DNA from 3 places in the Staphylococcus sp. GW823-FHT05F06 genome. Region 2 is predicted to be linked to each of the others. Evidence: predicted binding sites of a transcription regulator. Region 2 holds the regulator's gene; each other region holds the start of a gene.
What was found. Region 2 encodes Rex, which represses fermentation and respiration genes when NADH is low (regulators of the CRP and FNR family bind a similar motif). Its sites were predicted from a motif close to TTGTGAAATATTTCACAA; they were not measured.
Positions count from the first base shown of each region.

Region 1: a site for Rex is predicted at 4,682-4,699, ahead of arcA (arginine deiminase). Genes of this name have one in related genera too.
Region 3: a site for Rex is predicted at 3,825-3,842, ahead of AC1Q7N_RS01610 (citrate synthase). Genes of this name have one in related genera too.

Region 1 is NZ_JBXAHW010000024.1:1,715-8,428, reverse strand. Features, by position in the region: gene arcC (carbamate kinase) at 1-94, opposite strand, end outside; gene argF (ornithine carbamoyltransferase) at 114-1,112, opposite strand; gene AC1Q7N_RS11125 (Crp/Fnr family transcriptional regulator) at 1,150-1,839, opposite strand; gene arcD (arginine-ornithine antiporter) at 1,881-3,302, opposite strand; gene arcA (arginine deiminase) at 3,388-4,623, opposite strand; gene AC1Q7N_RS11110 (arginine repressor) at 4,892-5,338, opposite strand; gene AC1Q7N_RS11105 (universal stress protein) at 5,927-6,358, shown strand; one part of gene AC1Q7N_RS11100 (IS6 family transposase) at 6,631-6,714, shown strand, end outside.
Region 2 is NZ_JBXAHW010000008.1:88,400-95,113, reverse strand. Features, by position in the region: gene AC1Q7N_RS07020 (MutS-related protein) at 1-647, opposite strand, end outside; gene AC1Q7N_RS07015 (ABC-F family ATP-binding cassette domain-containing protein) at 989-2,923, opposite strand; gene AC1Q7N_RS07010 (redox-sensing transcriptional repressor Rex) at 3,270-3,905, shown strand; gene AC1Q7N_RS07005 (PH domain-containing protein) at 4,044-4,325, shown strand; gene AC1Q7N_RS07000 (YeeE/YedE family protein) at 4,411-5,463, shown strand; gene AC1Q7N_RS06995 (sulfurtransferase TusA family protein) at 5,515-5,739, shown strand; gene AC1Q7N_RS06990 (ammonium transporter) at 6,159-6,714, shown strand, end outside.
Region 3 is NZ_JBXAHW010000002.1:15,518-22,231, forward strand. Features, by position in the region: gene pfkA (6-phosphofructokinase) at 1-45, shown strand, start outside; gene pyk (pyruvate kinase) at 69-1,826, shown strand; gene AC1Q7N_RS01605 (amino acid permease) at 2,207-3,565, opposite strand; gene AC1Q7N_RS01610 (citrate synthase) at 3,913-5,034, shown strand; gene icd (NADP-dependent isocitrate dehydrogenase) at 5,077-6,345, shown strand; gene AC1Q7N_RS01620 (response regulator transcription factor) at 6,661-6,714, shown strand, end outside.

The DNA.
Region 1 (6,714 bases), on a different contig from region 2:
CTAGAGATTTAGATGTACTTTTTAATAAATCTAATTGTTCTTTAGGCGATTGTCCTAAAGCGTTACCACCCAAAGCTACGACGATTTTAGACATATTTATATCCTCCTTTCATTTACTCTCCTAATGTTGCTACCATGACTGCTTTTATTGTATGTGCTCTATTTTCTGCTTCTTGGAAAACAACTGATTGTTCACTTTCAAATACTTCATTTGTTACTTCCATTTCAGTTAGACCATATTTTTCTTGAATTTGTTTACCGATTATTGTTTCAGTATCATGGAATGATGGTAAGCAATGTTCAAAAATTGTATGTGGATTACCTGTTTTTTTCATTAATTCTTTAGTTACACGGTATGGTTCTAATAATTTGATACGTTTTTCCCAAACTTCATCAGGTTCACCCATAGATACCCAAACATCTGTGTAAATTACATCAGATCCTTTGACACCTTCATCAATATCATCAGTTATAAGGATTTCACCACCGTTTTTGTCAGCTATATCATTACACCGATTTAATAATTCATCAGTTGGATTTAGTTCTTTAGGACATACAAGATGGAAAGTCATGCCCATGATTGCTGCTCCTTGCATTAAGGCATTTGCAACGTTATTACGTCCATCTCCAACATATGTGAAGTTAATTTCATTATATGGTTTTTTCAATACTTCTTTAGCTGTTAAAAAATCAGCAAGTACTTGTGTAGGATGATCTTCATCTGTTAAACCATTCCATACGGGAACGCCAGAATATTTTGCCAAATCCTCAACTACTCTTTGTGAGAATCCACGATATTCTATGCCATCATACATTCCACCTAAAACACGAGCAGTATCTTTGGTAGACTCTTTTTTACCCATTTGAGAACCTGTTGGCCCAAGGTATGTTACATGTGCACCTTGATCATAAGCCGCTGTTTCAAATGCACATCGAGTGCGTGTTGAATCTTTTTCAAAAAGTAGAGCGATATTTTTACCTTTCATTTTTTGTTGTTCTATTCCTGCATATTTTGCGCGTTTAAGATCTTCAGATAAATTAAGTAAAAATTCCATTTCTTTTTGTGTGAAGTCTAACAAAGTTAAAAAGTTTCTATTTCTTAAATTTTTCATTTTGAATATCTCCTTTTCAATTAATATTTTATTCATGTTATTTTTTTATAATCCAATTTCTTTTATCTTGATATATAATATTTTCTATTTTTAATTCTCTGATTATTTCACCAGTAGTTTTTCTGTTAAGTCCAGATAAATTACTTATTAATTGAACAGTCATAATTTGTTTTAATTCATAGAATTCTCCATTATCATCCCCAATTGAAAGGCATAAAATTTGTAGTATTCTTTCAATTCTTTCTTTAGCTGAATTAGCTCTTAACGCCATAATATATTCTACTTGAAATTGAATAGTCTCATTAAGTTTCTTGAAGAGACTTTCAAATATTTCATTATGCTTTCTACATAAATACTCAAGTAAATCTTTCGGTAAAGTTAATATTTTACAATCTGTCAAAGCTGTACATATTTCATATGGTGCAGGGGTTTCATTAAATATGAAGTTCATTGGAAATATATTTTCGTCTTTACTTAATCTTAAATAATTGTCACCAGTAATATTAGAAGATTCATGTAAAATACAACCATTTACTAAAAAGTATACAAATTTTATTTGATCAGTTGAATGATATATGACTTGTCCTTTTTTATATTGATAAAGTGTTAAATCCTCTTTATAAGGTCTAACAATACTAACAGGAATATTTAAGTATGATGCTAATTGTTTAAGATTATTATCAAATTCATATTCTGAATTTTTAATATAAATATTTTCTTCATACATAACTATAAACCCCTTAAAAATTACTTAGTTTAAATCATAACTTAAAATACAGAAATATTACCTGTAATCAAACGAACTATTCCTATTATTGCAAGTACAATGATGAATATGAATAACGTATAATCCAATTTTGTCAAATGTTTGTTATTATCCCTTTGTACGTAGCTGTATACGAGTAATCCAGGTATATATAACAACATCGTTAATAGTAAATAATCTAATCCAGCTGCATAAACCAACCAAATTGTGTAAATAGATGCAATAATTCCTATTATCCATTGTTTTAAATTAGCTTTAGATTTATTTTGAATAGTATATTTAACCTGGTAAAAAGCACTGAGTGTATATGGAATTAAGATTGCACTTGATGCAAGTGAAAACGCAAACTGATAGGCACTATCTGTAAACAACATACTAATTAAAAATAACTGAACTAATATATTAGTAATAATTAAAGCGTTGACCGGAGCTTTATTCTTATTTTCTTTAGCAAACCATTTCGGGAAAAGTCCATCTTTAGCTACAATGAATGGTAATTCACCAGCTAGTAATGTCCATCCTAACCAAGCTCCTAAAACAGAGATAATTAAGCCTATATTAACTAACACTGAACCCCAATGACCTACAATATGTTCTAATACTTGTGCCATTGATGGATTAGCAAGTTTTGAAATTTGGTTCTGCTGAATGACACCTTGGGCTAGTACAGTCATTAAGAAATAAATGACTAGCACAGAAATCAAACCAATAACGGTAGCAGTTCCTACATCCTTTTTAGACTTTGCACGTCCAGAAAAGACAACGGCTCCTTCAATCCCTGTGAATACCCATACAGTTACTAACATAGTACTTTTTACTTGTGCCATTGTATCTCCCCAACTAAAAACGCCAACACTTCCACTAGTCATACCATAAAAACCGGATTTAAAAGTACTGAAGTTGAATACAACTATCATGCATATAATAACTAGAAATATAGGTATTAATTTAGCTACTGTAACAATACTATTTATAAACGCTGCAGTTTCTACACCTCTAAGTATTAAAAAATGTACACCCCATAATAAAATTGATGCTATGATAATACTTGGAAGTGTGTTACCTCCTTTAAATATAGGGAAAAAGTTACCCACAGCTGACATTAATAGGGTTGCATAAGCCACATTACCTAGAAATGCTGCAAACCAATATCCCCAAGCACTTGAAAAACCAATAAAATCTCCAAACCCTGTTTGAGCATAACTATAAATTCCTCCATCAAGATCTGGTCGCTCATTTGTTAAATTTTGAAATACGAAAGCAAGAGAAATCATACCAATAGCAGTTATTATCCAACCGATAATTATTGCAAGTCCACCAGCTTGGCCACCCATATCTGAGATGATATTGAATGCACCACCGCCTATCATAGAGCCTATGACTAAACCAATTAAGGAAGTTTTACCTAATTTATTTTCATCCATATTAATCTCCCCTAATAAAGGTGGTAAAAATCTTGTTATTTGATTTAATGAATGAATTACTTGTGACTTTTACCACCTTTCAAATTTAAATATCTTCTCTAAATAACGGCTGACTCATACATCTTGGGCCTCCGCGTCCACGTACAAGTTCACTACCAGTAATTTCAATCACTTTAATTCCTTTGTCGCGTAAAAGTTGGTTTGATACATAGTTGCGATCGTATGTCACCACAACCCCTGGTCGAATACATAATGTGTTTGAGCCATCATTCCATTGTTCACGTGCACCATCAATAACGTCGCCATTACCTGTTGGAATAAAGTCCACTTTTTCTACTTCTAAAACTTCAGCAAGTGTTTCACGTAACTTGCTAGAACGAGTAATTTTTATATCGTCCTTACCATCATTTTGTTCTATGGTAAATATATTCATATTATTTTCTTCTTTAAATATTGCTGCATGTACTGTAAACTTATCGTAGTCAATCATAGTTAGTACTGTATCTAGGTGCATAAATGTACGTGTATTAGGTATTTCAATAGCTACGATTTTTTTAAAACTTGTGTTTGCATCTTTGAAAATATTACGTGCTAACTTTTCTATTGCTTGAGCTGATGTACGTTCTGATATACCAATAGCTAAAACATCTTTCGATAATACTAATTCATCTCCACCTTCAATATTAAATGGTGAGTTACGATCTAACCATACTGGTACATCTTTATCTTTAAATCTTGGATGATGTTTCAGTATATATGTCATAAAAATAGATTCTCTACGTCGTGCTCTCCAATACATTCTGTTAATTGTCATTCCTCTACCAATTGAAGCTTGGGGATCTCTTGTAAAATAAAGGTTGGGCATTGGATCTAAGTAAAATGGATATCTATCATCCATATATTCTACTAAATGGGTTGTTTCAAGTTGAATTTCTTCTTTACGTACGCCAGCCATGATTTTATTTACAAGTTCTTGGTCAGATAACTTTGAAAAGAATTCTTTAATTTCAGTTTCATGACCTAATATTGTCTTTTTAGATTCTGTTAATATGTCGTTTATGAAGTTCTCGCGTACTTCTGGCTCAGTAATAGATTCTGCTGCAAGTTTTTCTAAATAAACTACTTCGATTCCTTCATCTCTCAAAGTTTGAGCAAATTTGTCATGCTCTTCTTGTGCAACTTTTAAGTAGGGAATATCATCGAATAATAAACCACTTAAATGATCAGGTACTAAATTTTCTAATTCTTTTCCTGGTCTTTTTAACAACACAGTTTTCAATTTGCCTATTTCACTATTTACTTGAATGGGTCCTTGTACCATTTCAAATTCCTCCTTTGCTTTATTACATTCACATTATAAAACGCTTTCAAAAAACATCGTGTGATTTAATTCACAATTGTTTAGGGAGGGTTTTCACATATATAGATTTATTCAATGCAAAATTTTGTATGAATATGTATTTTGTACTATATAATAGTGAATAATTTGAAAAATCTCATTGTTAAAACCTTATCTTATTCAAGCAAAAAGATTTTTTACTCATTTTTTTGTATTAGTAATCATTCCTATTAATATAATCATTTAATTTTTAAGGGAATAATTGATAACAAACAAATTCTGCTATTTCATTTGAAGAAGTCAAAATCATCAAAGTATCGTTACCTCCAATAATTCCTAATATTTCTTTCATTTGTAATTGATCTATGTAATAACTTATACTTTGAGCAAAGCCAGGAGATGTTTTTATTAAGACATAGTTATTTAGCGTTATAAATTCAATAATCTCATCACTAAATATTTCTAATTGTTTTTTTGCACTTAATTGATTTGTTTGATTTATTTTCTTGTAAATATACTTTTTATTTTCAACAGGGATTTTGTAAATTTCTAATTCTTGTAAGTCACGAGAAATAGTTGTCAAGCTATAGTAAACTCCAAAATGTCTTGCCATGTAATCCACTATTTGTTGTTTTTTATTAAACTGATTCTGTTGTATAACAGTTAAGATAAGATTTAAACGTTTTTCTTTTTTCATTTTTATTACCCCCTTTATTATTTTTGATTATGAAATAGATTTTAAATAACTGTATAAAAATCACTTATAAATCTCAATTTACAAATAATTTTGAAATAGTGGATGCTTTAATTATAAGTAGATTATTTTATGCCTAAAAGGAGAGATTAATTAGAATAGATTATAGTCATCATAATTATAAAATCAAAATAATTTGCGTAATAATAGCGAAATGTGTAAATTGTAAATGTCAGGTAATAACAAAACATGTTAGGTGAGAATGTCTTACAGTTACATTTACTATGTATAAATAAAATAATAACATTAATAATGAGAGTTAGGTAATAACCACAATATCTCATAAAAGAAGTTTGGAAAAAGGCATTGAAATAAAAAGTAGTTTATAAGTTGAAGATATTTAGGTATGTATTAGAGCGCTTTATAAATAAATAGGTTTATACAAAGAATTACAAAAATAATATAAAAAATAGAATCTAATACATGATAAGGAATATATTTGAATAATTTGAATATGAGAATAAGCATACATATTTAGGGTATATATAAGTAATAGACATCTAAATAATAAGTAATAGGAGGCTGGTGTAGATGTTCAAAAATATATTATTACCCTATGATTTCGAAAATGATTTTAGTGCTATCCCTGACTATTTAGAAAAAGTCACCGATGAAGATTCAGTTGTTGTAATTTATCACGTTGTAACAGAAAATGATCTTGCAATTAGTGTCAAGTATTATAATAAGCATAAAGAAGATATTATTAGAGAAAAAGAGAAAAAACTCACTCCATTTTTACGTGAATTAGAAAAAAGAGATATTCAATATAAAATAGATGTAGATTTTGGGCATATTAAAGATACAATCTTAGAAAAAATTACTTCTGGAGATATAAATAATGGTGAATTTGATTTAGTAATTATGAGTAATCATAGAGTCGATTTGAATATTAAACATGTTTTAGGAGATGTTACACATAAGATTGCTAAAAGAAGTTCTGTCCCAGTACTAATTGTTAAATAAACATAAGAAGTAAGAAATTTATTAATTCAAAAAGCCTAAATACTTTCTCACAAATCGAGAGAGTATTTAGGCTTTTTTATTTTTTTAATAAACGTAATGAATTTAATATAACTAATATTGCTGCACCTGTATCACTTAGAACAGCTAACCAAAGTGTTAGTAATCCAGGGAATACTAACACAAAGGCAATTAATTTAATAATTATAGCAAAATATAGGTTCTGTTGCAAAGTTGAATCTATAGTATAATTTTAACAAAAAGGAGTCTTCTGTATGAACTATTTCAGATATAAACAATTTAACAAGGATGTTATCACTGTAGCCGTTGGCTACTATCTAAGATATGCATTGAGTTAT
Region 2 (6,714 bases):
ACATTAGCAGTATAAAAAATTGATTTTAAATCTTGGTCATAAGATTTTTTTAGTTTGAAAGATAATATTGCATTTAAAATCATAAAAGTAAGACATATTAATATACCTTTTGAAGGAATTAAAAAAATGAATGCGAACCCGATAAATGGTAACAACGGACAAAACATTAATAAAATATTTCGCTTAGTGGGTAACATTTGATCTGGAAACAAAGGGTATACATTTTTACCAATTTTAGAAAGAATGTAAGATACATTTAAACGAAATACTTTATTTTCTTTAAACATGTTTATCAATGAGGTTTGATTTACCTTAAACATACCTCTTAAAGTTGCATATAGTCGCATTTCACCAATTGCAGTGAAATTAAAATTAATTTTATGAAATAACGTATCCATATTTAGGTCTGACCAAGTCTTATCGTCGATAAATGACTGCTCATTGTAATGATCGCGGTAAGCGTGATATTGGGCATCGAATCGTGAATTAGGACGTATAAAACTTTCTAATTTTAATTTGTTATCCCATAAAGTATTTATTTTAGCAATCTGTTTACGCCTCTCTATAATAGAGATAATTACATTTACAAGTGTAATTAGGATGATGAAAGTTAATATAATCAGTACTAAAGTTTGATTGTTCGTCATGAAGTTTAGTTCTCCTTTTTCTTTCTTAATGAATTATTTCATAAATGAATAACGTAAACAATTGAAAATAGAAAATAAGTTGTCAATAGGGAACGTGCGTACTTATCAACAAAATGTGAGTAAGTTGTGGGTAAGTAGTGAAGTTGTTTGTGGATATGTAAATAAATAAGTAAAATTAAAAAAGAAAAAGTGTTAATTTACTTGTGGATAAGTAGGATAACTCTGTGGATAGTGATTATGAAAGTAATTCAAGCTGTTAATAATATTTGTGTAAAAAAATACTAAAAGACACCGAAAAGTCATATATTCAACTTTCAGGTGTCTTGTCATTATGTTGGAAATTAGAGCTTTTCTTGTAATTTTTCCCATTCCAACATTATTTGTTCTAATTTTTGTTCGGTATCGGATTTTTGATTGGCAAATTTACTAGCTTTTAGAGGATCGTTAAATACTTCAGGTTGTGTTAACTGTTCGTCGATATGTGATATTTGTGCTTCTAATTCTTCGATTTGTCTTTCACAATGTTCAATTTGTCTTTCTAATTTACGTTGTTGTCTTTTTTGTTGCTTTTGACTGATATAGGTTGAAGTATTTGCGTCTTGATTTATCTCTTTATTTTCAAAATTATTTTGAGTTATTGTTTCATGTGCTTTGATAGCTGCAGCTTCTTCAGTTTTCTCAATATAATACTGATAATCTCCCAAATACATTTGGCCACCATTAATGTTTAAATCAAAAACTTTATTTGCAAGTTGGTTAATAAAATAACGATCATGTGATACAAAAATAATTGTGCCTTCAAAATCTTTCAATGCTTGTTCAAGCATTTCTTTAGAATCAATATCTAAATGGTTAGTCGGTTCATCTAAGATAAGAACATTATCACGTTGTAACATTAAAAGTGCTAATTGTAATCGTGCCTTTTCACCGCCGGATAAGTCATTGATAATTTTTTTTACGTCTTCTTGAACGAACAAGAAACGCCCTAATACTGCACGTACATCTTTTTCATTCATGTGTGGATATTGATCCCAAACATAATCGAGAATGGTTTTATTTGATTTAAATTCAGCTTGTTTTTGATCATAGTAACCAATTTGTAAATTAGCACCAAAGATAATTTGACCACCTAGTTTATGTTGTTTTTCAGCAATTGTTTTTATCAATGTTGTTTTACCAACACCATTTGGACCAATGATAGCTATATGATCCCCTTTAAAGACTTCGAGGTTTATAGGTAGTGTAATAGGTGAGTCGTAACCAATTTTTAAATCATGAATGTGCATCACATCATTACCAGTATTACGGTCGAAGCCAAATTGTATATTTGCACTTCTAGCATCTATCATAGGTTTATCAATACGTTCCATTTTTTCCAATGTTTTACGTCTACTCTTAGCCATGCCGCTTGTAGATGCACGAGTAATATTTTTTTCTACAAAGGTTTCTAAACGCTTGATTTCTTCTTGTTGCTTTTCAAATTCTTGCATGCGTTTTTCGTAATACTGATTACGTTGCTTTATAAATTGCTCATAGTTTCCTACATAGTGTTTTACATTTCCTAGAGCAACATCATAAACTTGAGTTACAATTTTATCTAAAAAATATCTATCATGACTGATAATCACAATTGCTCCTTTAAAGTACTTTAAGTAATCCTCTAACCACTTGGTTGTTTCCATGTCTAGATGGTTAGTTGGTTCATCAAGAAGGAGTAAATCGGGTTCTTTAAGTAACATTTGAGCAAGAGAAAGACGTGTTTTTTGACCACCACTAAAATCATTAATAGGCTTGTTGAAATCGCTTTCTGTAAAGTTAAGCCCGTGCAGGACTGTTTTAATTTTACTTTCATATTGATAACCATCTAATTGCTCATAACGATTCGTTAAAGTTTCATATTTTTCAATATGTGATTGATATTCATCGGACTCATAATCTTGTCCATTTCGTGCAAGCCAATCGGTTTCATCCTTAATTAAATTTTCAATTTTCTTTATATGTTCAAAAGGCTTAGACATTTCTTCAAAGACAGTAGCTTCTGAATTGAGAGTCATTTGCTGAGTTAAATAACTCATTGTTAAATTTTTGATTTTTGATATTTGACCACTATCGTAATTTTCCACACCTGCTATGATTTTCATTAATGTCGATTTACCAGCTCCATTACGACCTACTACGCCGATTCTTTCGCCAGTTTTCACCTCAAAATTAACATCTGTGAAGATATCTTCACCATCGAACGATTTGGAGATGTCATTAAGTTGTAAAAGTATCATTCGATTCTCACCTTTCTATGTATTTGAAATAGGTTTAAACTATATATAAAGTATTTGTTTTTGAATATTTAAATTTTTGTTAATTCTATATTATCGAATTTTAAATAGAAAAATAAATTGCGTACGTTATCTTGAAATGATGTTAAACTCAATTACTTCTATTCTACAGTATTCATAGAACACATGAAACTAGGATATTTATTTTTAAAAATTAATAATGTATAATGTTTAAGTATTCGTTGTATACAATTATTTGTATTATGAGATGACATTCAACATATGTTTTAACTCATTTACTGATTTTAATGATACATGCATAATATACGCGAAAAAGGGGGTTAGATATATGCCAGATGATTTTAAAATTCCTCGCGCTACGTTAAAACGTCTACCTTTATATTACCGATTTGTCAGTATTTTGAAAGGTAAAGGTATAGATCGTGTTAATTCTAAAACAATAAGTGAAGCACTACAAATTGATTCAGCTACAATAAGAAGAGACTTTTCATACTTTGGTGAATTAGGAAAAAAAGGATATGGATATAATATAGATAGTATGCTTGAATTCTTTAAATCAGAATTAAGTGAGAGCGATCAAATTAAAATTGCCATTATAGGTATCGGTAATTTAGGGCGTGCATTACTTACATATAACTTTTCAATACATGATGAGATGACAATTACTGAAGCTTTTGATATTAGACCAGATATTATAGGTGAGAATATCGGTGACGTTGTGGTAAAACATAGCGATGATATCAAAGCGACATTAGAATCAGAAGTTATTGATGTAGTCATTTTAACAACACCAGATAATGTGGCACAACAAGTAGCTGATGAACTTGTTAAAGCCGGTGTTAAAGGTATACTAAACTTTACGCCACGTCGAATTAAAACACCTCAAGATGTTCAAGTACATCATATTGATTTTGGTATAGAGTTACAATCATTATTGTTCTTCATGAAAAATTATAGTAAATAATTAATAAAAATCACTTTAACATAGTACTCTCAAGTGAGAGTGCTTTTTTTTAATTAAACAGTTACAATAGATTATAAATACGAAACTTTTTAACAAAAATTGTAAGTTGAAATTTATTGTAATGGGAGATTGAAACAAATGACTCAAGAAATAAATTGTAATTTCAAATCACATATTCCCAGAATAATGACAGTTCCCGGTATATTGTTAATACATGAAAATAAGTTGGAGTTTAAGGCATATAGTCAAAACAATAATCCATTCAATATTCAATTCGAACTCTCTAGCATTGTGCGGTATAGAATATCGAAAGGGTTATTAGGAAATAAATTGTTTATTTATTATTCTGATCAGGAGTGGTATAAATTTAGTAACTTATCTAAGAGTAACTTAAACAAACTCACAAAATATTTATATTAAAACATAAGAAATAAAATTAAGAATTTGCAAAATATAGTCCTTTCTACTATAATACCTTAGTATTTATATCGGAAAAGGTGATAAAATGGTGTGGACAATTATAAGCGGATTAGTCGTTGGCATATTGCTAGGATTTGTAATGCAGAGAACAAGATTTTGTTTAGCTGGTGGATTTAGAGATATGTACGTTCAAAAGAGTAACAAAATGTTTTATGCATTGCTTATTGCTATTACTGTCCAAAGTATTGGTTTACTTATTCTAAAGAACTTAAATATTATAGAGGTTCCAACAGAAACATTTCCAGTTATAGGAACTATTTTGGGATCCTTCGTTTTTGGAATAGGGATAGTATTAGCTGGAGGATGCGCGACAGGAACTTGGTATAGGGCTGGTGAAGGGTTAATTGGAAGTTGGGTGGCATTAATATTTTATGCATTGACTTCAGCCGTAACTAAAACTGGGGTACTTCTTCCAATAATGAATCAAATAAATAAACCGACGCAAGTCAGCACAAGTATGACGAGTACAACAGGTATACCACAATGGATTCTCGTCATGTTATTAACTGTAATTACAATATTTTTAGTTGTGAAAACAATTCGAAAACCTAAAATAATGGTGCCCCAACTTAAACAAAAATATAGTGGTATTAGACATTACCTATTTGAAAAAAGATATCATCCATTTGTTGCTGGCATTGCAATAGGTTTTATTGCTCTACTTGCTTGGCCTATGAGTGAATCTACTGGGAGAATGGGTGGCTTAGGTATAACAACACCTTCTGCAAATCTTGTAAATTATCTTATTTCAGGAGATTTAAAATTTATTGATTGGGGTGTGCTTTTGGTACTAGGTATATTCATAGGTTCTTATATAGCTGCAAAAGGGTCTAAAGAGTTTAGATGGAGATTGCCAGATATTAAGACAATTCGCAATAGTGCGCTTGGTGGCATATTTATGGGATTTGGTGCTTCAGTTGCAGGTGGTTGCTCTATCGGTAATGGTTTAGTAGAAACAGCTACAATGAGTTGGCAAGGATGGATTGCTTTAGCCTCTATGATTATTGGTGTTTGGTTTATGAGTTATTTTATTTTTGTAAAACCTATGAAAAAGTTACAACAAGTATCTCAAAGCTAAGATTGGTTATTCTAATGTGACATTAGATAAAATGAATGAGGAGGTATATCAATGGTATACGAATTAGGAACAGTAGGGATGGTTTGTCCATTTCCTTTAATAGAAGCACAAAAGAAAATGAATGAATTAAATCAAGGGGATGAATTGAAAATCGATTTCGATTGCACCCAGGCTACCGAAGCATTACCTAATTGGGCTGCAGAAAATGGATATCCAGTTACAAACTATGAGCAACTTGATGATGCATCATGGACGATTACTATTCAAAAGGCATAAAAACTTATAATTATAAAGTTGATAAAAAGATTTTTTAAGGATAGAAAATTAAGCAAATTTAATTATAGATTAGATTGACGAGAAAAAAGTTAAATTAAGTAGACATTAGCTATATCGTTGAAAGAAAGAGTTAAACTTGAAGACTGTTTTTAATTTAATGAAATTCGTTAGTATAATTATGATAGCCTGAGACAACAATCATTGTCCCAGGCTTATTTATTATTGTAGTGAGATAACTAAATCAAGATTATCTTTTTATTATACTCACTACTAACATGGTGTAACGAAAGTAATATGTTTTTTGTACTACGCTTATATATACAATGTAACTTAAAGTGACATACTGTGTAACATGACCTTACCTAATTTTGCTTTTTAAAAAAACACTCATTATGATGTTTTTAAAGGAAGTGGTAAGTATGAATATGAATGATACAATATTTCTATTTTTATGTACTCTATTAGTATGGTTAATGACACCAGGTTTAAGCCTTTTTTATGGGGGACTCGTACAATCAAAAAATGCTTTAAATACTGTAATGCAAAGTATGGTTGCCATTGTCATTGTCACATTTGTATGGATAATAATTGGTTTCTCTTTAAGTTTTGATGGAGGAAATCAATGGATAGGTGGTTTGAAGTTTTTGGGTCTTCATCATGTTGGTTTTGAAACTTCAAAAACTTTGAGTCCTCATATACCTCTCTCATTATTTATGTTGTTTCAAATGATGTTTTGTACAATTGCGGTATCTATTTTATCAGGTTCGATAGCCGAGAAAATGAGATTCATTCCTTATCTGATTTTTGTTAGTTTATGGGTTCTATTAATTTATAGCCCTGTTGCCCATTGGGTTTGGGGTGGTGGTTGGATTAGTAAAATTGGAGCAATAGATTATGCAGGTGGAACAATAGTTCATATAACATCAGGCGTATCTGGTTTAGTTCTTGGGATAATGATAGGTATAGGTAAGAAGA
Region 3 (6,714 bases), on a different contig from region 2:
TTTAATAGTCAAATGTATGAATTAGCAAAAGAATTATCAATTTAAATTTATTTGGGAGGATTATAAAAATGAGAAAGACTAAAATTGTATGTACAATAGGACCAGCTTCAGAATCAGAGGAAATGCTCGAAAAACTAATGAATGCAGGAATGAACGTTGCGCGTTTAAATTTCTCACATGGTAGTCATGAAGAACATAAAGCAAGAATTGATACAATTCGTAAAGTTGCTAAACGTTTAAATAAAACAATTGGCTTGTTATTGGATACTAAAGGGCCAGAAATTCGTACTCACAATATGAAAGATGGACTTATTGTTTTAGAAAAAGGCAAAGAAGTCATTGTAAGCATGAATGAAGTTGAAGGAACACCTGAAAAATTCTCTGTAACATATGAAAATCTAATCAATGATGTCAATATTGGATCATATATACTATTAGATGATGGTTTAGTTGAACTTCAAGTCAAAGAAATTAACAAAGATAAAGGCGAAGTTAAATGTGATATCTTAAATACTGGTGAATTAAAAAATAAAAAAGGTGTTAACTTACCTGGTGTTAAAGTTAATTTACCTGGTATCACTGATAAAGATGCCGATGATATCAGATTTGGTATAAAGGAAAATGTAGACTTTATAGCTGCAAGTTTTGTAAGACGTCCAAGTGATGTTTTAGATATCCGTCAAATTCTTGAAGAAGAAAAAGCAGAAATAACAATTTTCCCTAAAATTGAAAACCAAGAAGGTATCGATAATATTGAAGAAATTCTTGAAGTATCTGATGGATTAATGGTAGCACGTGGTGATATGGGTGTTGAAATTCCGCCAGAAAGCGTACCAATGGTTCAAAAAGATTTAATTAGAAAATGTAATAAATTAGGAAAACCTGTAATTACTGCGACTCAAATGCTTGATTCTATGCAACGTAATCCACGTGCGACACGTGCAGAAGCAAGTGACGTAGCTAATGCAATATACGATGGTACTGACGCGGTAATGTTATCAGGTGAAACTGCAGCAGGTCAATATCCTGAAGAAGCTGTTAAAACTATGCGTAATATTGCAGTTTCTGCTGAAGCAGCGCAAGACTATAAAAAATTATTAAGTGATCGTACTAAATTAGTTGAAACTTCATTAGTAAATGCAATTGGTGTTTCTGTTGCACATACTGCCTTAAACTTAAATGTAAAAGCTATTGTAGCAGCAACTGAAAGTGGTTCAACAGCACGTACGATTTCTAAATATCGTCCACATTCAGATATCATTGCTGTAACACCTAGCGAAAAAACTGCTAGACAATGTGCAATTGTATGGGGAGTAAATCCGGTCGTTAAAGAAGGACGTAAAACAACTGATGCTTTACTAAATAATGCTGTAGCAACAGCAGTAGAAACTGGTAGAGTTTCAAACGGAGATTTAATTATTATTACTGCTGGTGTACCTACTGGAGAAAAAGGAACTACAAATATGATGAAAATCCACTTAGTAGGTGATGAGATTGCTAAAGGTCAAGGTGTTGGTAGAGGATCTGTTGTAGGCCATGCAATTGTCGCAGATAGTGCTAGTGATTTAGAAGGTAAAGATTTATCTGATAAAGTTATTATTACAAATTCTGTTGATGAAACATTAGTACCATATGTTGAAAAAGCTATAGGTCTAATTACAGAAGAAAATGGTATTACTTCACCAAGCGCAATTATAGGTTTAGAAAAAGGCATACCTACTGTTGTTGGTGTAGAACAAGCAACCAAAGAAATTAAAAATGATATGTTAGTGACTTTAGATGCGTCACAAGGTAAAGTGTTTGAAGGTTATGCTAACGTCCTTTAATTTAACAAATGATAAATTAAAAAAGAAGATTTGATAATCACAAAGCTTTAAAGCTATTCATAAGAGAGCCTGGAACATTGATTTATGTTCCAGGCTCTTATTATTTAGGGGAGTTGATTATTGAAATTAAAAATGATTAAATCAACCTTTTATAACACTAATTATTGATTTTAAAGTAGAACACCAAATGTCATCTTTATTTGAATAATAAAAGTAATAAAAGAATGATTGATTGAAAGATAATGATTGTAGAAATTGACATGATAAGGTTAGAGGCTTCTAGATGACGTTAATCAGTAGAAAGTAAGGAAAGTATATCACTCAGATGAATTAAAAAATCGACACTAGTAATGAGAAATTACTAAGTGTCGATGTAAATTTTATCGTGATTCTTTATCAGCTTTTTTGTATCTTAAGTACATTAAACCTAATAAAATAAACCAAATAGGCGTGCAGTAAATCGCTCTTCTTGTATCAACATTTATAAATAACAAGGCAAATACAAAAACAAAGAAAATAAGTATAAGGTATCCCATGTATTGACCGCCTGGTAGTTTATATGTCGCTTTCTTATGAAGTTCTGGATTTTTACGACTATAGTTAATATAAGCAATAATAATTAATGCCCAAACCACAACAAATAATACTGTAGAAATCGTAGTAACATAAGTAAATACAAGTGTTGCATCAGGGAATATGTAATTCAGTAGTGCTGCAATTAACAATAAAGCTGATGATGCAATGATCGCTTTATGTGGCACACCGTGTTTATTAGTACTAGCAAATGTTGGTGGTGCTTGATTTTGGTTTGAAAGTCCATAAAGCATTCTGCTGTTTGAGAAAATACCACTGTTACATGAAGAGGCAGCAGCTGTTAAAACAACGAAATTAATTATTCCTGCTGCAAACGGTATACCAATTAATGCAAACAATCTAACGAATGGACTATTATCTGGATCTACTTTATCCCATGGAATAATGGACATGATGACTGCTAATGCACCAACATAAAAGATTAAAATTCTAATAGGTACACTATTGATAGCTTTAGGTATAGTTTTTTCTGGATCTTTTGTCTCTCCTGCAGTAACACCAATCATTTCAATACCAACAAATGAGAACAATGCCATTTGGAATGACATAAAGAATCCAGAAGCTCCTTTTGGAAAAATTCCATGTTGATACAAATGAGTTAAACTTGTGTTACCAAATGGTGTCTTGAATGCGAATAAAATCATGATTACACCTATAACGATTAAAGCAATGATTGTAACTATTTTAATGATTGCGAACCAGAATTCAAGCTCACCAAACAACTTTGCACTTAATAAATTGAAAGACATTAGAATAAGTACACAGAATAAAGCACTAATCCAATTAGGTATGTCTGGGAACCAAAAACTTATATATTTGGCAACTGCAGTCACTTCAGCCATACCAGTAATAATCCAACATAGCCAGTAAGTCCAACCCGTTACAAATCCTGCGAACGGTCCTATATATGTGTTGGTCACGTCAGCAAAAGATTTGAAATTCGTATTTTGAATAATAATTTCTCCCAATCCACGCATGAACATAAATAACATGAACCCTATAATAATATAAGTAAGTAATATTGAGGGACCAGTCATTGCGATAGTTTGTCCGGCACCTAGGAACAGACCAGTTCCTATAGCACCTCCGATGGCAATTAATTGAACATGTCTATTGCTCAATTCTCTTTGTAAATTCTCAGCCATAAGACAACTCCCTTACTATAAGATATATATATTATGCACTTATAATGCAATTTATACAATTCTTTTCGAAAAAAAGTGTGAAAATTCACCATAATCATTATTAATATTTATTAATCATTCTTGATAACTAAACGAAAAGACATAATGAAATGTGATTTTTTGGACGAGATAAGTTTTGGAAAACCCGTGTTGTTAAGGGTTTTAGAAGAAAAATATTATAAGTGGCGACTAGACATTTTTCTCGTACTGATATGAGAATGTTTTTAATGTTTCACAAATTGTTTGAATTTAGCTATAATATTTATTGAAAGCCATTTCATAAAGAAACAGTAAAGGGGAAATTTATCATGGCAGAATTAAAAAGAGGTTTAGAAGGGGTTATTGCAGCTGAAACTAAAATTAGCTCAATAATTGACAGTCAGTTAACATATGCGGGCTATGATATTGACGATCTCGCAGAAAACGCGCAATTTGAAGAAATAATTTTTTTACTATGGAATTATAGACTTCCTAATGAAAATGAGTTAAATGAATTAAAAGAAAAATTATTTGCTTATATGACTCTTAATAATAGAGTATACAAGCACTTTGAGGAGTATGTGACGGATCATGTACATCCAATGACTGCTCTACGTACATCAGTATCATATGTAGCTCATTTTGATCCAGAAGCGGAAAATGAATCTGATGAGAATAAATATGATAGAGCTATTCGTATTCAAGCTAAAATCGCTTCTTTAGTAACGGCTTTCGCTAGAGTTAGAGACGGTAAAGAACCTGTCAAACCTAATTCTGAACTTAGTTATGCATCAAATTTCTTATATATGTTAAGGGGAGAACTACCAACAGAAGTTGAAGTTGAAGCATTTAATAAGGCATTAATTTTACATGCTGATCATGAACTTAACGCATCTGCATTTACGGCACGTTGCGCAGTATCTTCATTATCAGATATGTATTCAGGTGTTGTTGCAGCTATTGGTTCATTAAAAGGACCATTACATGGTGGTGCAAATGAACGAGTGATGTCAATGCTTAAAGAAATAGGAAGCATTGATAATGTAGATCACTATTTAGATGAAAGATTTGCAAATAAAGATAAAATTATGGGCTTTGGTCATCGTGTTTATAAAGATGGTGATCCAAGAGCTAAATATTTAAGAGAAATGAGCCGTAAAATCACTGAAGAAACAGGGCAAAGTGAACTGTTTGAAATGTCATTAGCCATTGAGAAGAGAATGAAAGAAGAAAAAGGACTTATTCCTAATGTCGATTTCTTTAGTGCTACAGTCTATCATAGTATGAATATTCCACATGACTTATTCACACCAATATTTGCAGTAAGTCGTACTTCTGGCTGGATTGCTCATATTTTAGAGCAATATCGAGACAATAGAATTATGCGACCAAGAGCTAAATATATAGGTGAACAAAATCGTAAATATGTGCCTATTGAAGAAAGACCATAAAATAAATTAGTATTATAACTTTAAAATATGGAGGTTAATTGTATGTCTGCAGAAAAAATAACACAGAGTAAAGATGGTTTAAATGTACCTAATGAACCTATTATTCCGTTTATTATTGGTGATGGTATTGGACCAGATATTTGGAAAGCAGCTAGCCGAGTAATCGATGCTGCTGTTGAAAAAGCGTATAATGGAGAAAAACGTATAGAATGGAAAGAAGTCTTAGCAGGTCAAAAAGCTTATGATGAAACTGGAGAATGGTTGCCACAAGAAACGTTAGAAACAATCAAAGAATATTTAATTGCTGTTAAAGGTCCTTTAACAACTCCAATTGGTGGTGGAATTCGTTCATTAAACGTAGCACTGAGACAAGAGTTAGATTTATTCACTTGTTTACGTCCGGTACGTTGGTTCAAAGGCGTTCCTTCACCAGTTAAGCGACCTGAAGATGTTGATATGGTTATTTTCCGTGAAAATACCGAAGATATATATGCAGGGATAGAATTTAAACAAGGTACATCAGAAGTAAAAAAAGTTATAGATTTCTTACAAAATGAAATGGGAGCAACTAATATTCGTTTCCCTGAAACTTCTGGTATTGGTATAAAGCCAGTATCTAAAGAAGGTACAGAACGTCTAGTAAGAGCAGCTATTCAATATGCACTTGATAATAATCGTAAATCAGTAACTTTAGTTCATAAAGGTAATATTATGAAATTTACTGAAGGTTCATTTAAGCAGTGGGGCTATGATTTAGCTCATAATGAATTTGGTGATAAAGTGTTTACATGGCAACAATATGATGAAATTGTTGAACAAAAGGGTAAAGATGCTGCGAATGAAGCACAAAGTAAAGCTGAACAAGAAGGTAAAATTATTATTAAAGACTCTATTGCTGATATCTTCTTACAACAAATATTAACTCGTCCAGCTGAACATGATGTTGTGGCAACTATGAATTTAAATGGTGACTATATCTCTGATGCTCTTGCAGCTCAAGTTGGAGGCATTGGTATTGCGCCTGGTGCTAATATTAACTATGAAACTGGACATGCTATTTTTGAAGCAACACATGGTACTGCACCTAAATATGCTGGTTTAAATAAGGTTAATCCGTCATCAGAAATTTTAAGTTCAGTTTTAATGCTTGAACATTTAGGTTGGCAAGAAGCCGCAGATAAAATCACTGACTCTATTGAGGCAACAATTGCTTCAAAAATCGTAACATATGATTTTGCGCGTCTTATGGATGGTGCAAAAGAAGTTTCAACATCTGATTTTGCTGATGAACTAATTAAGAATATTAGATAATTTTTTAATAACTTTTTATAAAAATTTCAAAGAACCTGAGACATAAAATATTAGTGTCTCAGGTTTTTTTATTAACAATAAATTTAAAATAAACCTATTTCTATCTTATCTTGAACATTCACTCTGCTTAAATTTCATATTTCTTTTATTAAAGTTTCCTTTAAGAAAATATATGTTGAAGTTACTATTTCGTATAATTGTTAAGGGTAAATTTATAACTTTTATTAAGATTATGTAAATTTGATGTGTAGCTATATTATTTCTATTTGAATATCAGTTATAATATAAATGTATAAAAAGATTAGGAGGCACACTATGTCACAAAAAATATTAGTGGTTGATGATGAGCAATCCATCGTGACCTTACTA